Regions from separate parts of the Lactobacillus iners genome, predicted to be linked through region 1. Evidence: predicted binding sites of a transcription regulator. Region 1 holds the regulator's gene; each other region holds the start of a gene.
The links. Region 1 encodes NrdR, which represses ribonucleotide reductase genes. Its sites were predicted from a motif close to ACACNATATATNGTGT; they were not measured.
Positions count from the first base shown of each region.

Region 2: a site for NrdR is predicted at 3,332-3,347, ahead of nrdD (anaerobic ribonucleoside-triphosphate reductase). Genes of this name have one in related genera too.
Region 3: a site for NrdR is predicted at 4,093-4,108, ahead of G6Z82_RS00160 (deoxynucleoside kinase). Genes of this name have one in related genera too.

Region 1 covers NZ_CP049230.1:765,862-772,641, forward strand. Annotated here, with positions in the region: gene thrS (threonine--tRNA ligase) at 1-1,513, opposite strand, end outside; gene dnaI (primosomal protein DnaI) at 1,782-2,681, opposite strand; gene G6Z82_RS03855 (DnaD domain protein) at 2,698-4,044, opposite strand; gene nrdR (transcriptional regulator NrdR) at 4,048-4,515, opposite strand; gene coaE (dephospho-CoA kinase) at 4,519-5,112, opposite strand; gene mutM (DNA-formamidopyrimidine glycosylase) at 5,109-5,939, opposite strand; gene polA (DNA polymerase I) at 5,952-6,780, opposite strand, start outside.
Region 2 covers NZ_CP049230.1:1,225,778-1,232,557, reverse strand. Annotated here, with positions in the region: gene asnB (asparagine synthase (glutamine-hydrolyzing)) at 1-646, shown strand, start outside; gene G6Z82_RS06070 (carboxylate--amine ligase) at 664-1,929, shown strand; gene G6Z82_RS06065 (hypothetical protein) at 2,213-2,851, shown strand; gene G6Z82_RS06060 (hypothetical protein) at 2,876-3,193, shown strand; gene nrdD (anaerobic ribonucleoside-triphosphate reductase) at 3,416-5,605, shown strand; gene nrdG (anaerobic ribonucleoside-triphosphate reductase activating protein) at 5,630-6,343, shown strand; gene G6Z82_RS06045 (MDR family MFS transporter) at 6,446-6,780, shown strand, end outside.
Region 3 covers NZ_CP049230.1:30,761-37,540, forward strand. Annotated here, with positions in the region: gene G6Z82_RS00140 (ABC transporter permease) at 1-463, shown strand, start outside; gene hemH (ferrochelatase) at 492-1,448, opposite strand; gene G6Z82_RS00150 (peptide MFS transporter) at 1,624-3,117, opposite strand; gene nagB (glucosamine-6-phosphate deaminase) at 3,294-3,998, shown strand; gene G6Z82_RS00160 (deoxynucleoside kinase) at 4,116-4,763, shown strand; gene G6Z82_RS00165 (deoxynucleoside kinase) at 4,776-5,441, shown strand; gene G6Z82_RS00170 (NCS2 family permease) at 5,463-6,773, shown strand.

The DNA.
Region 1 (6,780 bases):
CATCCTTACCAACATATGACAAATTAAATCTTTCTGGTAACATAAAGTCTAATTGAATAGTTGACATGGTTTCATCATTTCCTAATGCAGTCTTAGTCTGAATGTCAAGCTTAGGGCCATAAAAAGCAGCTTCTCCCTCAGCTTCGACATACTCTAATCCTAGATCATCCATTGCACCTTTAAGCATCTTTTGTGATCTTTCCCACATTTCATCATTTGCAAAATATTTATCAGTGTTTTTAGGATCACGATATGATAATCTGAAGTAGTAATCTGTAATATCAAAATCACGATATACTTCCATGATCAACTTCAAAATTTTAGCAAATTCAGATTGCACTTGGTCTAATTCAACAAATGTATGTCCGTCGTTTAAAGTCATTTCACGAACACGTTGTAAACCTGACAAAGCACCTGATTTTTCGTATCTGTGCATCATACCTAATTCTGCTATACGAATTGGCAACTCACGATAAGAACGAATATGATGATTATAAATCTGAATATGAGATGGGCAGTTCATTGGTCGTAATTCTAGCATTTCACCATCTCCCATATCCATTGGTGGGAACATATCTTCACGATAATGTGCCCAGTGTCCTGAAGTCTTATAAGCATCCAAGTTCATTAATACGGGTGTATAAACGTGTTGGTAACCATCAGCAACTTCTTTATCTATAATGTAACGCTCGATAACACGTCTAATAGTAGCACCTTTAGGCATCCAATATGGTAATCCAGCTCCAACTTTGGGATCAACAAAGAATAAATCTAAGTCACGGCCAATTGTACGGTGATCTCTTTCCTTTATATCTTCTCTTCTTTGTAAATCAGCCTTTAAATCTGCCTCTTTGAAGAAAGCTGTACCAAAAATTCTTTGAAGCATTGGATTAGAAGATTTACCTTGCCAATAAGCCCCAGCTACAGATAATAATTTAAAATGCTTTAATTTACCAGTATTCATCAAAAGAGCATTAAAGCCAAAATCTACGAAATCTTCTAATTTGTAAACTGCAACTTCGTCTGCTTCTTCTTTCAATAACTCTAGTTTATATGGATCATCTTTGAATAAATCTAATAATTCAGATTTTGATACTATTTTGTATTCTATTTTTTCACCATTTTTAACTATTTTTTGCATTTCTTTTTCTAAATCAGGTAATTCAGATGCTTTTATCTGATCTTCTTTATCAGTATCAACAAAGAAACCATCTTCTTCTAATTCAGATGTTCCTAATCTAACTGATGGATATTGTTTGCTTGCTACCATTTCAAACACAAAGGCAGCAGTATTTCTTAATACTTGTAATCCTTCCTCGTCTTTATCAGTTATAATAGCAACTCTAGCATCTGTATCAACTACAAAATCAAGCGGTCTTATTTCATCATTAACTTTACCAGCTACAGCAGACTTAGCTAAAGACGTTGCAATTGAACTTGCTATTTCTTTAATAGTTAATGCATGATTAAATTCTTTCTTTGAGCCATCAGGCAATGTAATAACTAAACTCATTTTTACCTCCAAATAAAAAATCCCGGCACTAAATAAAATGCCGGGACGTTAAAAGCGTGGTTCCACCCAAATTCGAGTATAAAAACTCCTCATTCAGATTGATAAAGGTATCCAGCCTCCATATTAATCTAACAAAATAAAAGTTGGGACATCTTACAATTAAAAGGCTTCCAGAACTTGGCCTTTATCTCTGAGGTGCAGATGTCATGTCTCTTATTATCTACATTATACTAGCATAAACGTTTGATGCAAGTATTAAATAAAAGAATTAACGCCTTCTATTTTCTCCACCTACAAATACTTCTTTGCTCAAGCAACGTATTCTTTCCATTAATCTTTTTGCTTTCACATCATCATATGAATTTTTAACTTGTGCGAAATGAATCGTTAATGCATCAAAGTTCATATTTGATGTAAAAAAGGTTGGTAACTGATTATCCATTCTTCTTTGCAAAATAACTCCTAGAACTTCATCACGAGACCATTCGGTTAAAGATTCAGCACCAATATCATCAAAAATAACAATAGTAGCCGTAGCAATTTTCATAATTTTATCGGTAAGACTATTATCTTTAAAATGATCACTCAATCCCGCAATAAAAGATGGTACATGCAAAAATACCACTTCATTTCCTTCTTGAGCTAATCCATTAGCTAATCCAGCCATCATATATGTTTTGCCTACACCAAAATCGCCTTCTAAATATAAACCTTTTGCATGTTTATCTACATGATATTGTTGAATGAATAAACCAATTTCCTGCAAGGCTTTAATTCGTTCAGGAGTTTTATCAACAGCTGACAATTCCACATTTTTTAATGACAATGGTAAATCTACTAAATGAATTAAATTCTGTACATACTTTTTACGATCATCGATCCTTTTTTGAAGTGTTGCTCGATAAGCAAAATCTATCATGTTGCCATTAACGAATAAGTATGGTTCATATCCCTGATTTACCTTAGAAGGATGCTCACATTCTTGAATATAGATATACAAATTGTTTAGTGATCTTTTAAATATATCATCAGTAATTTTAAGTTTATGTACTTGTAAAAATTCTTGGACACTTGCATTATTTAAGACTAAATCGATAATTTGATCTTGATTAATTTGACATTTATGATTAGCGATTATTTTTTTTAACATACTAGAAATATTCTCCATTGGCCTTATTTTCTTTCTATTCTTTTCGTCCAAAATTATTGAAAATATTATTCAACTCTTCATTTGACAATGATACATCGGTATTTTTACCATTATCAACATCATAATTCTTCCAATCGGTTTTAGCTTGTTTTCTTGTTGAATTATTATTAAATCTACGTACTTGCCTATTTTTTTGCCATTTTTTAGTATAAGCAATAGCCTCTTGAGCTGTATGTATTTTATTTTGCAGCCAATTATTAGCAATTCTATCTGCTAAATTTAATGTTAATACAGATGTATAATCAAGACATGTTTTGATCAAAACATTTATCAACTCACTAGGTAGACGATATTCATTTTCCAAACGATATACAACCCTTTTCTCATTGGCGGTTACATATCCACCTTTTTTTTCCTTAATTTTATATAAATAATCTAGTGGTTGATTACTATTAACATCCTCTAGCAACTTTTTTTCATCGTTATCAAAATCTGGTATTAAACTATCTTCAGACTTAGTTTCAGATAGTTGTTGTTCAACAGTATGCACTAATTTTTGTTGTCCTAATTGATTATGAGCCATCCGCTGAATTAGTTTCATATCCAATTTTTTATCTCCAGCATGCAAACACATTGTAGCTAGCTTAGTAAAATCTTGCTCACCTAATTGATAAAAAGTCATCAATTGAGCGATTTCAGTTCTATGACTATCTACCTCATTTGCCGGAATATGGTATTTAAGTAAAAGATCTTCCAAAAATTGCCAATCAATTTTTTGAATCATTTTACCCATCTTAATATCAACCTTAGAATTACTATCAGCAGCAATAACCTTCTTAGCATCCATAACTTCTTTAGTAGGTTCAATTGCATGATCACCTGTTAGCTTAAACACGTCAAAAAATCCACTGGAAACATCCTGGGCATCATTTAATCCTTGAAAAATAGATGGCGTAAAATCTTTTACCAAATTATCAAAAGCGACTATACCTACCTTTTCTTGTAATAGACTAGACAACAAAAAAGTTGAAAAAAATTCCTGAGCATTAGTAATTTCACTCAATTTAAAAATAATTATTGAACCTAACCTAGGATTATCGCCTAAATATGTTTTAACTAAACCGACAGCTTCTAGCTTATGAATACTATCAAAAATATCTTTCAAGCCACAATCTAATTGCTCTTGGAGTTGATATAACACTTTATAATCAATCGATAAAGGTAAAGAATTAAATTCATTAGCCAATGTGATATATATACTCATACCTAAATGTCCAATTAATGGTTGATACAATCTAGATAATATTTTCTGACCATCAGCAGTAATCGTAACATTATTAGCTACATAAAACGGCTGTTTAGGATTAGTACATGAATACATGTATTAGTCCTCCCCATGTTGTTTTTTAAGCATATCTGTCATTGCTTCCATAAACCCAGAAACATCAGTAAATTGACGGTAAATGCTTGCAAATCTTATATATGCAACATCATCTAAATTAGCCAATTCATCCATCACAATCTCGCCAATTTCCTTAGAAGAAATCTCTGATACACCTTGTTTACGTACAGCATTATCTACATGATCAACCAATGTATCTAATTGCTGACTAGAAATCGGCCTTTTTTGAGCAGCCATCATCACCCCACGTAATATTTTTTCACGATTAAATGGTTCCCTAGTACCATCATTTTTTATTACTAATAATGGCGTCTGTTCAACTCTTTCAAATGTAGTAAAACGGTAACCGCAATTTTCACATTCACGCCGTCTTCTAATTGAGCGATTTTCATCACTAGGACGAGAATCAATTACTTTTGAGGCATTTTCATGACAATTAGGACACTCCATAATTTATCTCCTTATATTTTTCAATAAAGTTGCTAATTTATTTTCTAATATCTCTACTGACTGATCATTTTCAATCACATAATTGGCATAATTTTTTTTAATTTCTAGTGGCAACTGACTATATATCCGCTTTTCTGCTTCCAGGTCGCTTAAATTGTTACGTTCTTTTAATCTTTTCTTTTGTAATTCAAAATTTAAACTAATCACCAAAACTGCATTACAAACTTTATCTAATTTAAGTTCATAAAGCAAAGGAGCATCTAAAACAACAAAAGGACAACCAATCCGTTCATATTCAGCTATCTTGAGCTTTATCTGCTGACAAATCAATGGATGTAATTCAGCATTTAACTTAGCTAATGAATTTTTATCATTAAAAACAATCGCTCCCAATTTTTTGCGATCAATCTGTCCACTAGATGTTAAAATCATATTTCCAAACAATTGAGATAATTTTTCAATAACATTTCTCTTACTTAATTGCTGGTGAGCTATCAAATCGGAGTCAATAACTGGTATACCTTGCTTTTTAAAGAAATTCGATGCAGTACTCTTACCAGTAGCTATACCACCAGTTAATCCCAAAAAGTATGTCATTTATAAACCACCTGACACAATGGGCAGAATGTTGTTCCTCGACCATTAACTTTAATTTTTTCTAAAGTAGTATTGCAACGGCTGCAAGGTTCACCACTTTTGCCATAAACTTTTAGCATTGATTGATACTTACCAGTATGACCATCAGCATCTAAGAAACTATGAAAAGTCGTACCATGGTATTGAATAGCTATTTTTATTGTATTGTTTATATCATAAAATAATTCTACCAAACTATCTTGAGCAATTTTATTTGCAATACTTAAGGGATGTATTTTGCTCTGCCATAAAACTTCATCTGTATAAATATTCCCTAATCCACAAACAATACTTTGATCTAATAATACATTTTTTATCGCTCTTTTTCTAGCTTTTACCTTGTTTAGAAAAAAATCTAGGGTAAAATCTTCACTATTTGGTTCAAATCCTAAGTTCTTAATACCAGTATTTCTTCGTTCAGTACCAGTTTCAATCAATTGCATCCTACCAAATTTGCGAACATCATCATATCTAAGATATGTATTATCAGAAAAAGTAAATTGTACATGTTCATGTTTCTGCTTAGGTGCATCACTATCTAAAAAATGATATTTGCCTTCCATCCGCAAATGTGAAACTATAGTCAGATTATTAGTTAATCTTATTAAAAGATATTTACCATATCGGTCTATAGCCCAAATTTTTTGACCTACTACTTTTCTTTGAAAAAAATCGGCATCATTCACAATGATTTTATCATACCAAATTGTTACATTACTTATAATTTTTCCCTTAATCAGTGGCTCCAACGTACGACGAACTGTTTCTACCTCTGGCATTTCTGGCATTTAAGATCACCTCTATTTAACTTCATACCAATTATGGCCCCAATTAGCATCAGCAATTAATGGAACATCTAATTGTGCAGCTTGTTGCATAATCTTAGGGACAAGAGTCTTTATTAAATCTAGCTCTTCGCTAGGAACATCGAAAAGCAATTCATCATGAATCTGTAGAATCATTTTTGTTTTCAATTTTCTCCGTTCCAACTCAGATTGCATTTTAATCATTGCTATTTTAATAATATCTGCTGCAGAACCTTGAATTGGAGAATTAATTGCAGTTCGTTCTGCAAATGAACGAATATTAAAATTCTTATTGTGAATATCAGGTAATAAACGGCGACGATGCATGATAGTTTCAGCATATCCCTTTTCACGTGCCAATTTAACAGCTGCTTTCATATAATCTTTTATCTGAGGATATTGTTCAAAATAATTATTAATAAAATTTTGAGCCTCCTGACGACTAATTCCTAAATTCTTAGCTAAACCATAATCGGATATCCCATAAACAATACCAAAATTAACAGCTTTAGCATGTCGACGCATTAATGGTGTAACTTCATCTAAATTTGATAAGCCAAAAATTTTCATAGCTGTATGAGCATGAATATCATATCCCTCTTTAAATGCTTCCAACATATTTTTTTCGTGTGATACATGTGCTAAAACTCTAAGTTCAACCTGAGAATAATCACACGAAAAAAGATAGCTATCCTGTTTACAAGGAACAAACGCTTTTCTAATTTGCTTGCCTTCCTCAAGTTTGACAGGTATATTTTGTAAATTTGGTTCTACAGATGATAATCGTCCTGTAGTAGTTAAAGTTTGTAAAAAGCGTGTATGT
Region 2 (6,780 bases), 460 kb from region 1:
TATTTTTTCAGCTAAAGATGCAAATGATATTTTACAACCAAAATATCAAAATAAATTGACAGTTAATAGCAATTATCAAGCAGATTTTGCTAAGGTTAAAAATCTTGATTCTGTTAAACAAATGCAATATATTGATTTACACCACTTTATGTTGAATGATATAGAGCAAAAAGCAGATAAAATATCTATGGCTCATTCATTAGAACTTAGAGTTCCATACTTAGATAAAAAGATTGCAGAATTGGCTAATTCGATTCCAACTAAGTATTTGGTTAACAAATATGATACGAAATATGCTCTTAGGAAAGCCGCTGAAAGAGTATTACCTGAAGAATGGGCTCAGCGACCAAAATTAGGATTTCCAACTCCAATTAAACAATGGTTGCAAGATCCAAAATTTTATAAGCAAGTTAGACTTTTATTTGCGGAAGATTTTGTAAATAATATCTTTAATCAAGATAAAATTCTTGCTATGTTGGATAAAAATTTTAGTGGGGATGGTTCAGACAGACGCAAGATTTGGACTATTTATACTTTTTTAGTCTGGTATAAGTTGTTTTTTGTAGACTATGAGAATACAGTAAAGAAATATAATCATGTTCAACCAGAAGTTGCTAGTTTATTAGCATCTGGTAAATTAGTTTAAGAAAGAGATGAGATTGATTGCAGAAAAAATTTACACCTATACTTTTAGGGAGTGACATTAATGTTTATGGTATGGCACGTTCGTTTCATGAGGCTTATGGTATTAAAGTAAAAACTTTAGCTGCCGGTCATTTAGCTGCTACGCGTTATTCTAAGATAGTTGATGTTGAGGTTCATCCGGGTTTTGAAGATGACCCAACTTTTATCAATGTTATGCGTAGTAAAATGATTGAATATCAAGATCATTCTGAACCAGTTATTTTAATTGCGTGCGGTGATGGCTATGTGGAACTGCTAGCAAAACACAAAGATGAATTATCTGCGACATTTGTTATTCCTTATGTTGACTATGATTTATTAGAGAAGCTTATTTCTAAAGAGAATTTTTATAAGATTGCGGATAAATATGGTTTACCTTACCCAAAAACACAAATAATTAAAATTACTGATTATCAAACTGATGATTATTTGAAGTGTATGTCTTTTGGTTTTCCAGTTGCTTTAAAGCCAGAAGATCCTGTATCTTGGCTTGATTGTCGTTTTGAAGGTCGTAAAAAGGCATTTACAATTCATGATGCCGCTGAGTTAAAAGATATTGTTACTAAAATTTATACTCACGGATATAAAGAAGATCTTATTTTGCAGGACTTTATCCCTGGTGATGATTCGAAAATGCGGGTTCTCAATGCATATGTGGATAAAAACCACAAGGTGAAGATGATGTGTTTGGGTCATCCATTGTTAGAAGATCCAACACCGCAGTCTATTGGCAATTATGTAGCAATTTTGCCAGAGTATAATCTGAATTTATATAATACTGTAAAAACTTTTCTAGAGAAGATTAACTATGTTGGTATGGCCAACTTTGATATTAAATATGATGAGCGTGATCATGAATACAAGTTTTTCGAAATTAATGTACGTCAGGGGCGTTCAAGTTTTTATGTAACATTAAATGGTTGCAACTTAGCTAAGTGTTATATTGACGATTATGTTGAAGATAGCTTAAAAGATCAAGATCCTGTTTATGCAAATCAAGATCCTAAAAAGCATGTATTATGGTTGGGTGTACCAACTAAGGTATTTAAGCAATATGCTTTTGAGAATGAATATAAAGAAATAGCTGAAGATTTATTGAAGAAAAAGCGAGTAGGAACAACAGTATTTTATAAAGCTGATTGTAGTTTTAAGCGTTGGCTTTTAATGAAGTATATGTTTTATAAATATATCGGAAGATATAAGGCTTATTATCAAGTTAATAAAGGAAGTTTTTTTAAAAAATAAGTAGTTTTTTGCTGTAAATTGTTTTAAAATATCCTCAAAGGTTGGATGAATGTCTAATTTTTTGAGGATATTTTTTTGAAACAAGTATGATGTAATATAAATATCATCTTTTTTATTAATAGTTAAATTGCTAATAAAAAGATAATAGATTAAAATGATTACTAGCATAAAAAAACATGCAAAAAAAATTTTTTTACTAATGACTTTTGTGGTTTATGGAAGTAAAATAAGTTGTGAAGGTAATGGTTGTATTTTTTATTAGCATAGCTAAGGAGGAAATATTATGTTAAACAGAAAATCGGCTATTGGAATTGCAACATTAGGATTATTTTTGTCAATAGGAATTGTTAAAACTGATATTATTGCTAATGCTGCTACTACAGGTTCAGTATCGTCTGATGTTCAAGGGGATAACTTTATGCCAAGACAATATCGGGATTTGGATCAATTGGTTGTGGTTCATGAGAATAGATATGAAATAAGTGATTTGGGCAAGTTTGTGTTGCCTAAGCAAACATATATTAAATTATCAGAGCAGTTGGATTCTGTTAATAAAGATGTTTATAGAAAGCATGCTGTGATTGATCCTACAACCAAGTCCTTTGTATTGAATTATCAAGATAGAGCTTCAAATACTCCTTCTACTAAGAACTTTTGGTGGGGTACTAGGTATTATTTCAGAAGTAATGCACAAGTAGATACTATGGTTTCTCAATTACACACATGGGCCAATTATAATTCTATGGCTGCTATAGCAGGTGGGCTTTTATCCCCATATATTGGTGCTGTATGTGGATTGAACACTATTCGTTTAAATCAAGTTGCTGTAGATTTAGAAGCGTATAATAACAAACATAAAAAGCAACACATATATATGGATCTAAATACTTGGATAGGTACATGGTCATTTGGAACTTTTTAATTATAGCTAAAGGAGAAAATTATTATGTTAAGTCCAATAATGCAAGGTTGCTTACTATGCGTATACTTTATAGTGATTGCTTATAGCAAAGAAATATATAGGTTATTAAGAAAAACATCTGGTGGTTCTGTTCCTTTAAAATCTAAAATACTTCTTTTTATGGGTGATTTATTCTCAGCTATTGTTGTACTAATTGCAGTCATACATCCCATATCTAAGATGGACAATATATCATCTATAATGTCTTCTTTTTCCTTAGCTTTGGTGCCTGTAATTTTTATAGTGGCCTTAATTATACTTATTGCTATTTATTTATTTACTAAAAGAGCAAATAGAATATAGTTATTATATATTTTAATTTATAAAATTAGAGTCTAACGGATTGAAAAAATCTGTTAGATTTTTTTTGCTTGAATTTATGTTGGAGATAGGACTGACAAGGAGTTTAGATACTAAATATGTAATTAGTTACAGCCTTAACCACAAGATATTGTGCTTTTTCATTGTTTTTTCCATTTATTCTGCTAGAATAGATATTATGAATTGATGAGGGAGACATAGATTATGTTGAAGCAGCGTGAAGCAAAAATAATTACATCTAAAGTATCAATACCATTAAAAGCTACTAAAAGAGATGGTAGTGTTTATGATTTTGCTCTTTATAAGTTAAGAATGGTGATAGATAATTTAGGTTTAGCTAAAAATGAGCAGGTTATTTTGTCTGCAATTTTAAGCCAGTTGGCTAGCAAGGAAAATGTTACAACTGTTGAAATCGCTTCTGCTTTTGTTAGAGTTTTGAGAGAGATGGGGTTCACGCAAGCTGCCCAACAATATATTGATTATCGTAAGCAAGATGAAGCAAATTTCGTGCGTCAGACAGGTACTACGGATCGTTTGCATCGCTTGCTTGAGCATGATCCAACTATTGTTAATGAAAATGCTAATAAAGATTCACGTGTTTTTTCTACTCAACGTGATTTAACTGCTGGAACAGTAGGTAAGACGATCGGTTTAACTTTGATGCCTGAGCATATTGCTAAAGCACATTTACGTGGTGATATTCACTGGCACGATTTAGATTACACTCCATTAAGTCCAATGACTAACTGTTGTTTGATTGATTTCAAAGAAATGTTGAGCCATGGTTTCACAATAGGTAATGCTGAAATCGAATCACCACATTCTATTCAAACAGCGACAGCACATATGTCACAAATTATTGCCAATGTTGCTTCAAGCCAATATGGTGGTTGTTCAGCTGATCGAGTGGATGAAGTTTTAGCTCCATATGCTCGGAAGAATTATCAAAAACATCTTGATGAAGCTGCTGAATTTTTTGATGATCAAGAAAAAATAAAAGCCTTTGCTAAAAAACGTACTAAAAAAGATATTTATGATGCAATGCAAGCATTGGAATATGAGATTAATACCTTGTTCTCTACTCAGGGTCAAACTCCATTTACTACTTTAGGTTTCGGTTTAGGTACTGATTGGTTTGAACGTGAAATTCAAAAGTCTATTTTAAAGATTAGAATTGAGGGTCTAGGCAGGACAAGTCGTACAGCAATTTTTCCGAAACTGGTCTTTACATTAAAACGTGGACTTAATTTAAATCCAACTGATCCTAACTATGATATCAAGCAACTTGCTCTAGAATGTTCAACCAAGAGAATGTATCCTGATGTTTTGATGTATGATACGATAGTGGCGATCACAGGTTCGTTTAAAGTACCGATGGGTTGTCGTTCATTTTTGCAAGGTTGGAAAGACGAAAATGGCAAAGAAGTCAACGCTGGTCGTATGAACTTAGGAGTTGTGACTATTAACTTGCCTCGAATTGCAATGGAATCTAAGGGTGATATAGATTTATTCTGGTCTATTTTGAAAGAACGTCTTCAAACTGCTCATGAAGCTTTACAAATTAAAGCTGATAGGTGCAGACAAGCTAAGCCTGATAATGCTCCTATTTTGTATGAAAATGGTGCCTTTGGCAAAAGATTGCCTGCCGATGGTGACATTAATGATTTGTTCAAAAATAAGAGAGCGACTATCTCATTAGGTTATATCGGTTTATATGAAGTAGGTACAGTTTTTTACGGTAGCTGCTGGGAACACAATGAAGAAGCTCACCAATTTACAATTAATATTGTTAAGAAATTGCATGATGCTTGCGTTAAGTGGGAGGCAGAAGATCCAAATCACTATCACTATAGTGTTTATTCCACACCTAGTGAGAGTTTGACTGATAGATTTTGTCGTTTGGATACTGCCAAATTTGGTATTGTTAAAGACATTACAGATAAGGAATATTATACAAATTCATTCCACTATGATGTACGTAAGCATCCAACACCTTTTGAAAAAATAGATTTTGAAGCTCCATATCCTCATTATGCTGCAGGTGGTTTTATTCATTATTGTGAATATCCTAACTTAAGACAGAACCCTAAAGCTTTGGAAGCTGTTTGGAATTATGCATATGATAAAGTAGGTTATTTAGGTACTAATACACCGATAGATCGTTGCTTTAAATGCAACTTTGCAGGAGAATTTGAAGCTACAGCTAAGGGATTTCAATGTCCTAAGTGCGGAAATCATGATCCGGAAAGTTGTGATTGTGTAAAGAGAACTTGTGGTTATTTAGGAAATCCTTTAAAACGTCCGATGGTACATGGTAGACACGAGGAAATTGTTCATCGCAAAAAACATATGAGTTATCGAATGGAAGAAAAGTTAGCTAACGATAATAAATAATCAAGTGTTAGAAGGGGATTTATTGTGCCTGAGCGTGATAAAAACAAACAAGATGGGCCTGATATTAGAAGTAATTTAATTAAGGTCAATGTTGGTGGAGATACGCTATTTGTTGATTCCAATCAATATCGGCTAAAACGTAGAAAAGCTAAATATATTGATACCAAACAACGTCAGCCCAAAAATCCTAAACCGCAGGAGTGGATTTCAGAAAAATATTCCCAACATAAAATTGCTGACTATAAACCTTTTAATTTCGTTGATGGTGAAGGCGTTAGGTGCTCGCTTTATGTTAGTGGATGTTTGTTTGACTGCCCTGGTTGTTATAATTTAGCTGCTCAGAATTTTAATTATGGTATGCCATATACTCAAGAATTAGAAGATAAAATTATAGCTGATATTGCTCAACCTTATGTACAGGGATTGACTTTATTAGGTGGTGAACCATTTTTAAATACTTGGGTTTGTCTGAAATTGATTAATAGGATGCGAAAAGAGTTTGGTCATGATAAAGATATTTGGTCTTGGTCTGGCTATACTTGGGATGAATTGCAATTGGAAACAGACGACAAAAAAGAAATGTTGTCGAAGATAGATATCTTAGTTGATGGACGTTTTTTAGATCCATTAAAGGATTTAACTTTACAATTTAGAGGCTCAAGCAATCAACGAATTATTGATGTTCAAAAGTCATTTGCAGCTGGACATGTTGTTATTTGGGACAAACTTGTCAGATAAGAAGTAATTTGGTACATGGAGTATTGATTACTTCTTTTTTTAGTGCAAAAAGGTAAAATTCTTGCTAAACTTAAATTAAGATAGATTTATTTGGAGGAAAAAATGAAAACGGCACACGGCACACGGCCAAGAGATGAAATTAATTTAGTTTGGCTTTTACTGGGTGAACTATTAGATTGGATTGGTGCAAGTTTTATATGGCCCTTAACCTCAGTATATTTGAATAAAAATTTACATGTTTCGCTAGCTATTGTAGGAATTGTTATCTTATGCAATTGTTTGGCTAATATGGTTGGTTCAGTTATTGCTGGATGGGCTTATGATAGGTATAATCCTTATTATTTATTAATAGCTGGAGCTAGTATTGATGCTACAGTTTTATTTTGTATTGCCTTAAATCATAGTTGGCCTATATATTGGTTTTGGATGACATTAAC
Region 3 (6,780 bases), 580 kb from region 1:
GGTTATTTCCTGGGAAATCATGTTTAAAACACGATTTGGGCTTAGACTTAGAGCCTGTGGAGAAAATCCACAGGCTGCGGATACTATGGGAATAAATGTTTATTTGTTGAGATATGATGGTGTTCTCTTATCTGGTTTTTTAGCTGGATTTGGTGGAGCTGTATTTGCACAATCTATATCTGGTAATTTCTCAGTATCAACTATCGTGGGTCAAGGATTTATGGCCTTAGCAGCAATGATTTTTGGTAAATGGAATCCTTTAGGAGCAATGGGAGCTTCATTGTTTTTTGGTTTTGCTCAAAGTTTGAGCATTATAGGAAAGCAATTACCAATGATAGAACACTTGCCATCAGTTTATTTGCAATGTACACCATATTTGATGACAATCATTGTTTTGGTTCTTTTCTTTGGTAAATCAGTTGCCCCTAAAGCTGATGGAATTAATTATATTAAATCTAAATAAATAGTATTTAAAAAGGTTAGTCAGACGACTAGCCTTTTTTGGTTTTATTAACATTAGTAGCTAAATTGGCTATAAATTTAGCAAAAGCAGGTGAATCATTCATTGGTGGGACAACTGTTAAATTTTCACCACCATATTTTATAAATAAATTTTTGTTATCTATAGCATCTTCTGCAATAGTTTCAGAACAATCGGTAACAAAGGAAGGAGTTACGATTAATACTTTTTTCATACCGTCTTTAGCCGCTTGGATTAATGTTTTGTTTAAGTAAGGCTTTAACCAAGGCATTAATCCACATTTTGATTGAAATACCATGGCTATTTTTTCGGATGGTATATTTAGCATTTGGCACATAGCCTGTGTTTGTGCAGTACAGTCTTTTAGATAAATATCTCCTTTTTTAATAGCACTTTGAGGGATACCATGATATGAAATATAGAGATGATCATATTTATCAAGATTCCAATAATGTTGAATATCTTTAACCAGTATTTGTAGATATTCATTATTTGTACAAAAGTGTTTTATGATGGTTAAAGGAAGGTCTAAGTTGCTACATGTTTGTTTAGCTGTAGCAATTATTGTTTTCACGGTACAATTTGCATATTGTGGATATAGAGGCAATAAAACTAAATGGTCACATCCATTATTTTTCATTTCTTGAATTGTAGTATTAATACTTGGATCTCCATATGTCATAGCCATTTTTACTTGCCAATCTGGTAAAAGAGCCTGAACTTGTTGAGTAATTTTTTCTGTATAAAATCGTAAGGGGGAACCATTTTGCGACCAAATTTTTTGATAAGAAATAATACTCTTTTTGATATGTATGGGTAAGATTACATGTTTTAATAGGGGTTTCCACATCCATTGTGGCATAGTAACAACATTTGGATCTCCCATAAAATCTAAAATGAATTTTTCGATATCGTTTTTGGTTGGTGATGTTGGTGTACCAAGATTAACTAGTAATAACCCTTGCATGCTTATACTCCGTTCGTAAATGTATAATAATATTTTATATTTAAGAATCAAAATTATCAATGTAGATAATTCTTAATAAGAATATTAAATTTAGATATTCGATTTTATTACTAAAATTGTTGTACATAAAAAGAGTGTTTTTATTATTAAAAAACACTCTTTTTATGAAATATAACTATTTAGAATCTCCCATTAATGCGGATATTTTCTTAACGCCGAATAGTAATAAAATACCGAACACGATACTTACTATTCCGACAGCAATGAAATAGTTAACCTCAGTTTTAGGGGTGTAGAATCGAATTATTTGTGCATTTATTGCCTGTGCAACAGCATCACTTAAGTACCATAAACTCATCATTTGAGTTTTAAAAACTTTTGGTGATAATTGTGTAGTGACAGATAAACCGATCGGCGAGATTAACATTTCACCTATTTCTACAATAAACCAAGATAATACTAACCATAGTGGACTTACTCGGCCGCTAGTACCAAATAATGCTCCCGGGATAGCCATTACTAAATATGACAATCCAGCAAAACCTAAACCCACTGCAAATTTTGTTGGTGCCGTAGGTTGTTTTTTCCAGCTGTTCCATAATGCAACAAATATCGGTGTTAGGATCATTATAAATAGTGGGTTCAATAGTTGGAAGTTTGCTGCTTGGAAGTACCAATTACCTAAGTGTAGAACAGTTCTATTTTCAGCAAACAATGCTAAAACTACGGCTCCTGATTCTTCAATTCCCCAAAAAATGATTGCTGCTAAAAATAAAGGAATGTACGCAATAACTTTTCTGCGTTCAGAGTGCGATACCTTATTAGATTTAAATATTATTGTAAAATAAATGATCGGCAATACAACAGCGATAATAGTAATTAAATTAATTATATTATTTATATTAAGTGCGTGTAAAAGTGCCATAGCACCTAGTACTATTAGTAGTGATATGATCCCATATGAGAATTTGATTAAAACTTGCTTCTTTTCTTGTTTAGTCATAGGATCTTCAGGTTTAAATGATTTAGCAGGTAAATATTTATTGCTTGCAAAATAATATTGTATTAAACCTAATAACATACCTATAGCGGCTAATACAAATCCAGCATGGAAGTTGGTTACATTTCCAAATACATGAAAGCCAAAACCAGAACTAGCCCAAGGTACTACGATCGGGGCGATCATTGCACCAAAGTTAATACCAAAAACATATAAGCTGAAACCTGCATCTCTACGTTGATCATTCTTATCGTATAAATTACCAACTGTGGCAGAAGCACTTGGGTTTAAAAAACCAGAACCTAAGACGATAAATGCAATTGATAGATAAAGTGCTGCTACACCTAATGGAGTTGACAAGCAAATATGCCCCATCATAATCAAAATTCCACCTATAAAAGTAGTTTTATAGGTTCCCCATATACGATCTGATATCCAACCACCTAATAAAGTAGAAATAAATACCAAAGATCCATAGATTGACATAATGGCGGCAGCATTATATTGGCTCATACCTAAGCCACCTTTATTTACTGCATAGTATATATAGTAAATAAGGATTGCACGCATACCATAATAACTAAATCTTTCCCACATTACAGTGTAGAATATGGTAGATAATCCTTTTGGTTGTCCAAAAAATGCAGTATCGCTGTTTTTTTGACTCATTTTTATCCTCCTAATTAATAAAACACATACTCGAAATTATATTATTTTTTTAAAAAAATATCAAATTTAAAAAATATTTATATTATAAAAATTGTTTTTTTATTGAATATAGTTGACAAATTTAGCAAAAGGTATACAATGGACTATACCAATTTAGAAAGAAGGGGATTGAAATTATGATAGTTACAATTGTTAAAGATAAATATGAAGGTGGCAAAAAAGCCTTTGAACTGATAAAAAAAGGTGTAGCGGATGGTGCTAAAGTTTTAGGTTTAGCTACTGGCTCAACTCCGATAACACTATATGATCAGATGGTAGAGAGCGATGTGGATTTTACTAATATAACTAGTATAAATTTAGACGAATATTATGGGTTAGATCCCCAAAATAGTCAAAGTTATCATTATTTTATGAAGAAACATCTTTTTGAAAAGAAACCATTTTACAAAACTTATATACCTAATGGTAAAGCTAAAGATATCAATCAAGAAATTGCTGATTATGATAAAATAATTTCTGACAACCCAATTGATATTCAAATTTTAGGAATTGGTGGCAATGGTCATATTGCTTTTAATGAACCGGGCACTCCTTTTGATAGCACGACACATGAAGTTACATTAGCTTCTAGCACTATTAAAGCTAATTCCAGATTTTTTGATAATCAAGATGATGTACCTAAAAGAGCAATTTGCATGGGCATAAAATCGATTATGTCTGCCAAACAAATCATTTTAATGGCTTATGGAGCTGCCAAACAGGATGCAGTTAAGGCAATGGTTGAAGGACCTGTGACAGAAACTGTTCCTGCTTCAGTGTTACAAAAACATCCGAATGTGGTTGTTATTGTTGACCGTGATGCAGCAGCTAAATTATCATAGTTTAAAAAAATAACTTATGTATTATGCATAAGTTATTTTTAAATTGAAAATATACTTGTTAGGTACAATATGTTGTTATAAACTTTTATAGGTAAACCAATATATTGTAGAAGGAAAGTGATGACAGTTATTGTATTAAGTGGGCCTATTGGGGCCGGTAAATCCAGCTTAACCAAGATTTTAGCAGATGAACTACATGGCCAGGCATTTTATGAAAATGTTGATGGCAATCCGATTTTACCGTTATTTTATAAAGATATGTCTAAATATACATTTTTGTTAAACGTATATTTAATGAATCATAGATTAGAGCAAATTAATTGTGCAAACAAAATGAAAAATAGTGTCATTGATCATTCAATTTATGAAGATTCGGTTTTCTTTAAAATGAATGTTGATAATGGTATTGCGGATAGTACGGAGTTTAAGATATATCGTGATTTAGTCAATAATATGATGGAGGATGTTCCAGGTAGTGTGCATAAAAAACCAGATCTTTTGATTTATATTCATGCTTCGCTTGATACTATGCTTAAGCATATTAAACAACGAGGAAGGATATTTGAGCAACTATCGACAGATCCAAAATTAGAAGATTACTATGCGTGTTTAAATAGTCACTATGATCCATGGTTTGAACAATATGACGCGTCAGACAAGTTAATGATAGATGGCGATAAATATGATTTTGTTAATGATGTATCTGCTCGGAAAATTGTAGTTAACCAAGTGATGGAAAAATTACGTAATTTGGGTAAATTATAAAGAAGGAAAGTGATGGCAGTTATTGTATTGAGTGGGCCTATTGGAGCCGGTAAATCCAGTTTAACAAGTATATTATCTAAATATTTAGCGACAGATCCTTTTTATGAAAGTGTTGATGATAATCCTGTATTACCATTATTTTATGAAAATCCTAAAAAATATGCATTTTTATTGCAAGTATATTTTTTAAATACACGCTTTAAGAGTATAAAAAAGGCACTGTCAGCAGATAATAATGTATTAGATCGTTCTATTTATGAGGATGCGTTATTTTTTCAAATGAATGCCGATATAGGTCGAGCTACTAAAGAAGAAGTAACGACGTACTATGAATTGCTTGATGGTATGATGGCAGAACTTAAAGCTATGCCTAAAAGGCAACCAGACTTATTAATTCATATTCATGTTTCATATGAAACGATGATTAAGAGAATCCAAAAGCGTGGTCGTAAATATGAACAATTGAGTTATGATCCTACTTTGGAAGACTATTATAAACGATTATTGACTTATTATAAGCCATGGTATGATCAATATAATTATTCTCCTAAAATGGTTATAGATGGTGATAAATATGATTTTATGAATAGTGCCGATGATTGTGATAAAGTCTTAAAAATGATAGTCGCAAAATTAAAAGAAGTGGGCAAGTTACCTCAAGATTGGACTAAGTTATGAGTAGAGTAATGGAGAATTATCATGAACATTATCAAAAAATATTTTAGCTTAGATGAAGCACATACAAGTATAAAAATCGAATTTTTAGCTGGATTAACAACATTTATTTCTATGTCATATATACTATTTGTTAATCCAAGTGTCTTAGGAGCTAGTGGGATGGATAAAGGAGCTGTTTTTACGGCTACTGCCTTAGCATCAGCTTTAGGAACAGCAATTATGGGAATTGTAGCTAATTATCCGATTGGAGAAGCTCCAGCTTTAGGTATCAACGCTTTTTTCGCTTACACTGTATGTATAGGTATGCATGTTAAGTGGCAGACAGCTTTAGCTAGTGTTTTTGTGGCCTCTGTTTTATTTATATTGATTACTTTACTTAAACTAAGAGAAAAAATTATTAATTCAATTCCAGCTGATTTGAAATTTGCTATATCATCAGGTATAGGCTTGTTTATAGCTTTTTTAGGATTACAAAATAGTGGCATGATTGTTGGTAATAAAGCCACTTTAGTATCTATTGGTTCTTTGGAGAATCCTTTAGTATGGATAACTATATTTGGTCTTTTATTGACTGTAGTTTTGATGATTTTAAATATACCAGGTTCTATATTTATTGGCATGGTTTTTGCAGCTATATTTGGCATAGTAATAGGTCAAATTGCTATACCAACCAAATTTATATCTTTTGCTCCTAGTTTACAACCGATATTTGGTCAAGCGATTTATCATATTGGTGATATTAATACTGTGCAGATGGTGGTTGTTGTTTTAACATTTCTTTTAGTTACTTTCTTTGATACGGCAGGTACATTGATTGGATTAGCTCAGCAGGCTGGATTTATTAAAAATAATAAGATGCCACGAGTGGGAAAAGCATTAGCGGCAGATTCTACGGCAATGATGGCTGGTTCAGTTTTAGGTACATCTCCTGTGGGGGCATTTGTTGAATCTAGTTCAGGTATTGCAGTGGGTGGACGAACAGGATTAACTGCAGTATTTATTTCGATTTTCTTCTTAATTTCAATGCTTTTTAGTCCTCTTTTATCAATTTTTACTGCTCAAGTTACGGCTCCTGCATTAATTATTGTAGGTGTATTGATGGCACAAAATACTGCACATATTCATTGGGATCGACTAGAAATTGCAGTACCAGCATTTTTAATTTTATTAGGTATGCCTTTAACATATAGTATTTCTGATGGCATTTCTCTTGGCATGATTACATACCCTATTTGTATGATTGCTGCTAAAAAATATAAAGAAATTACGCCAATGATGTGGGTTTTGTTCTTTATTTTTATTATTTTCCTCTGGATTTTAAATATTAAATAAAATGGAA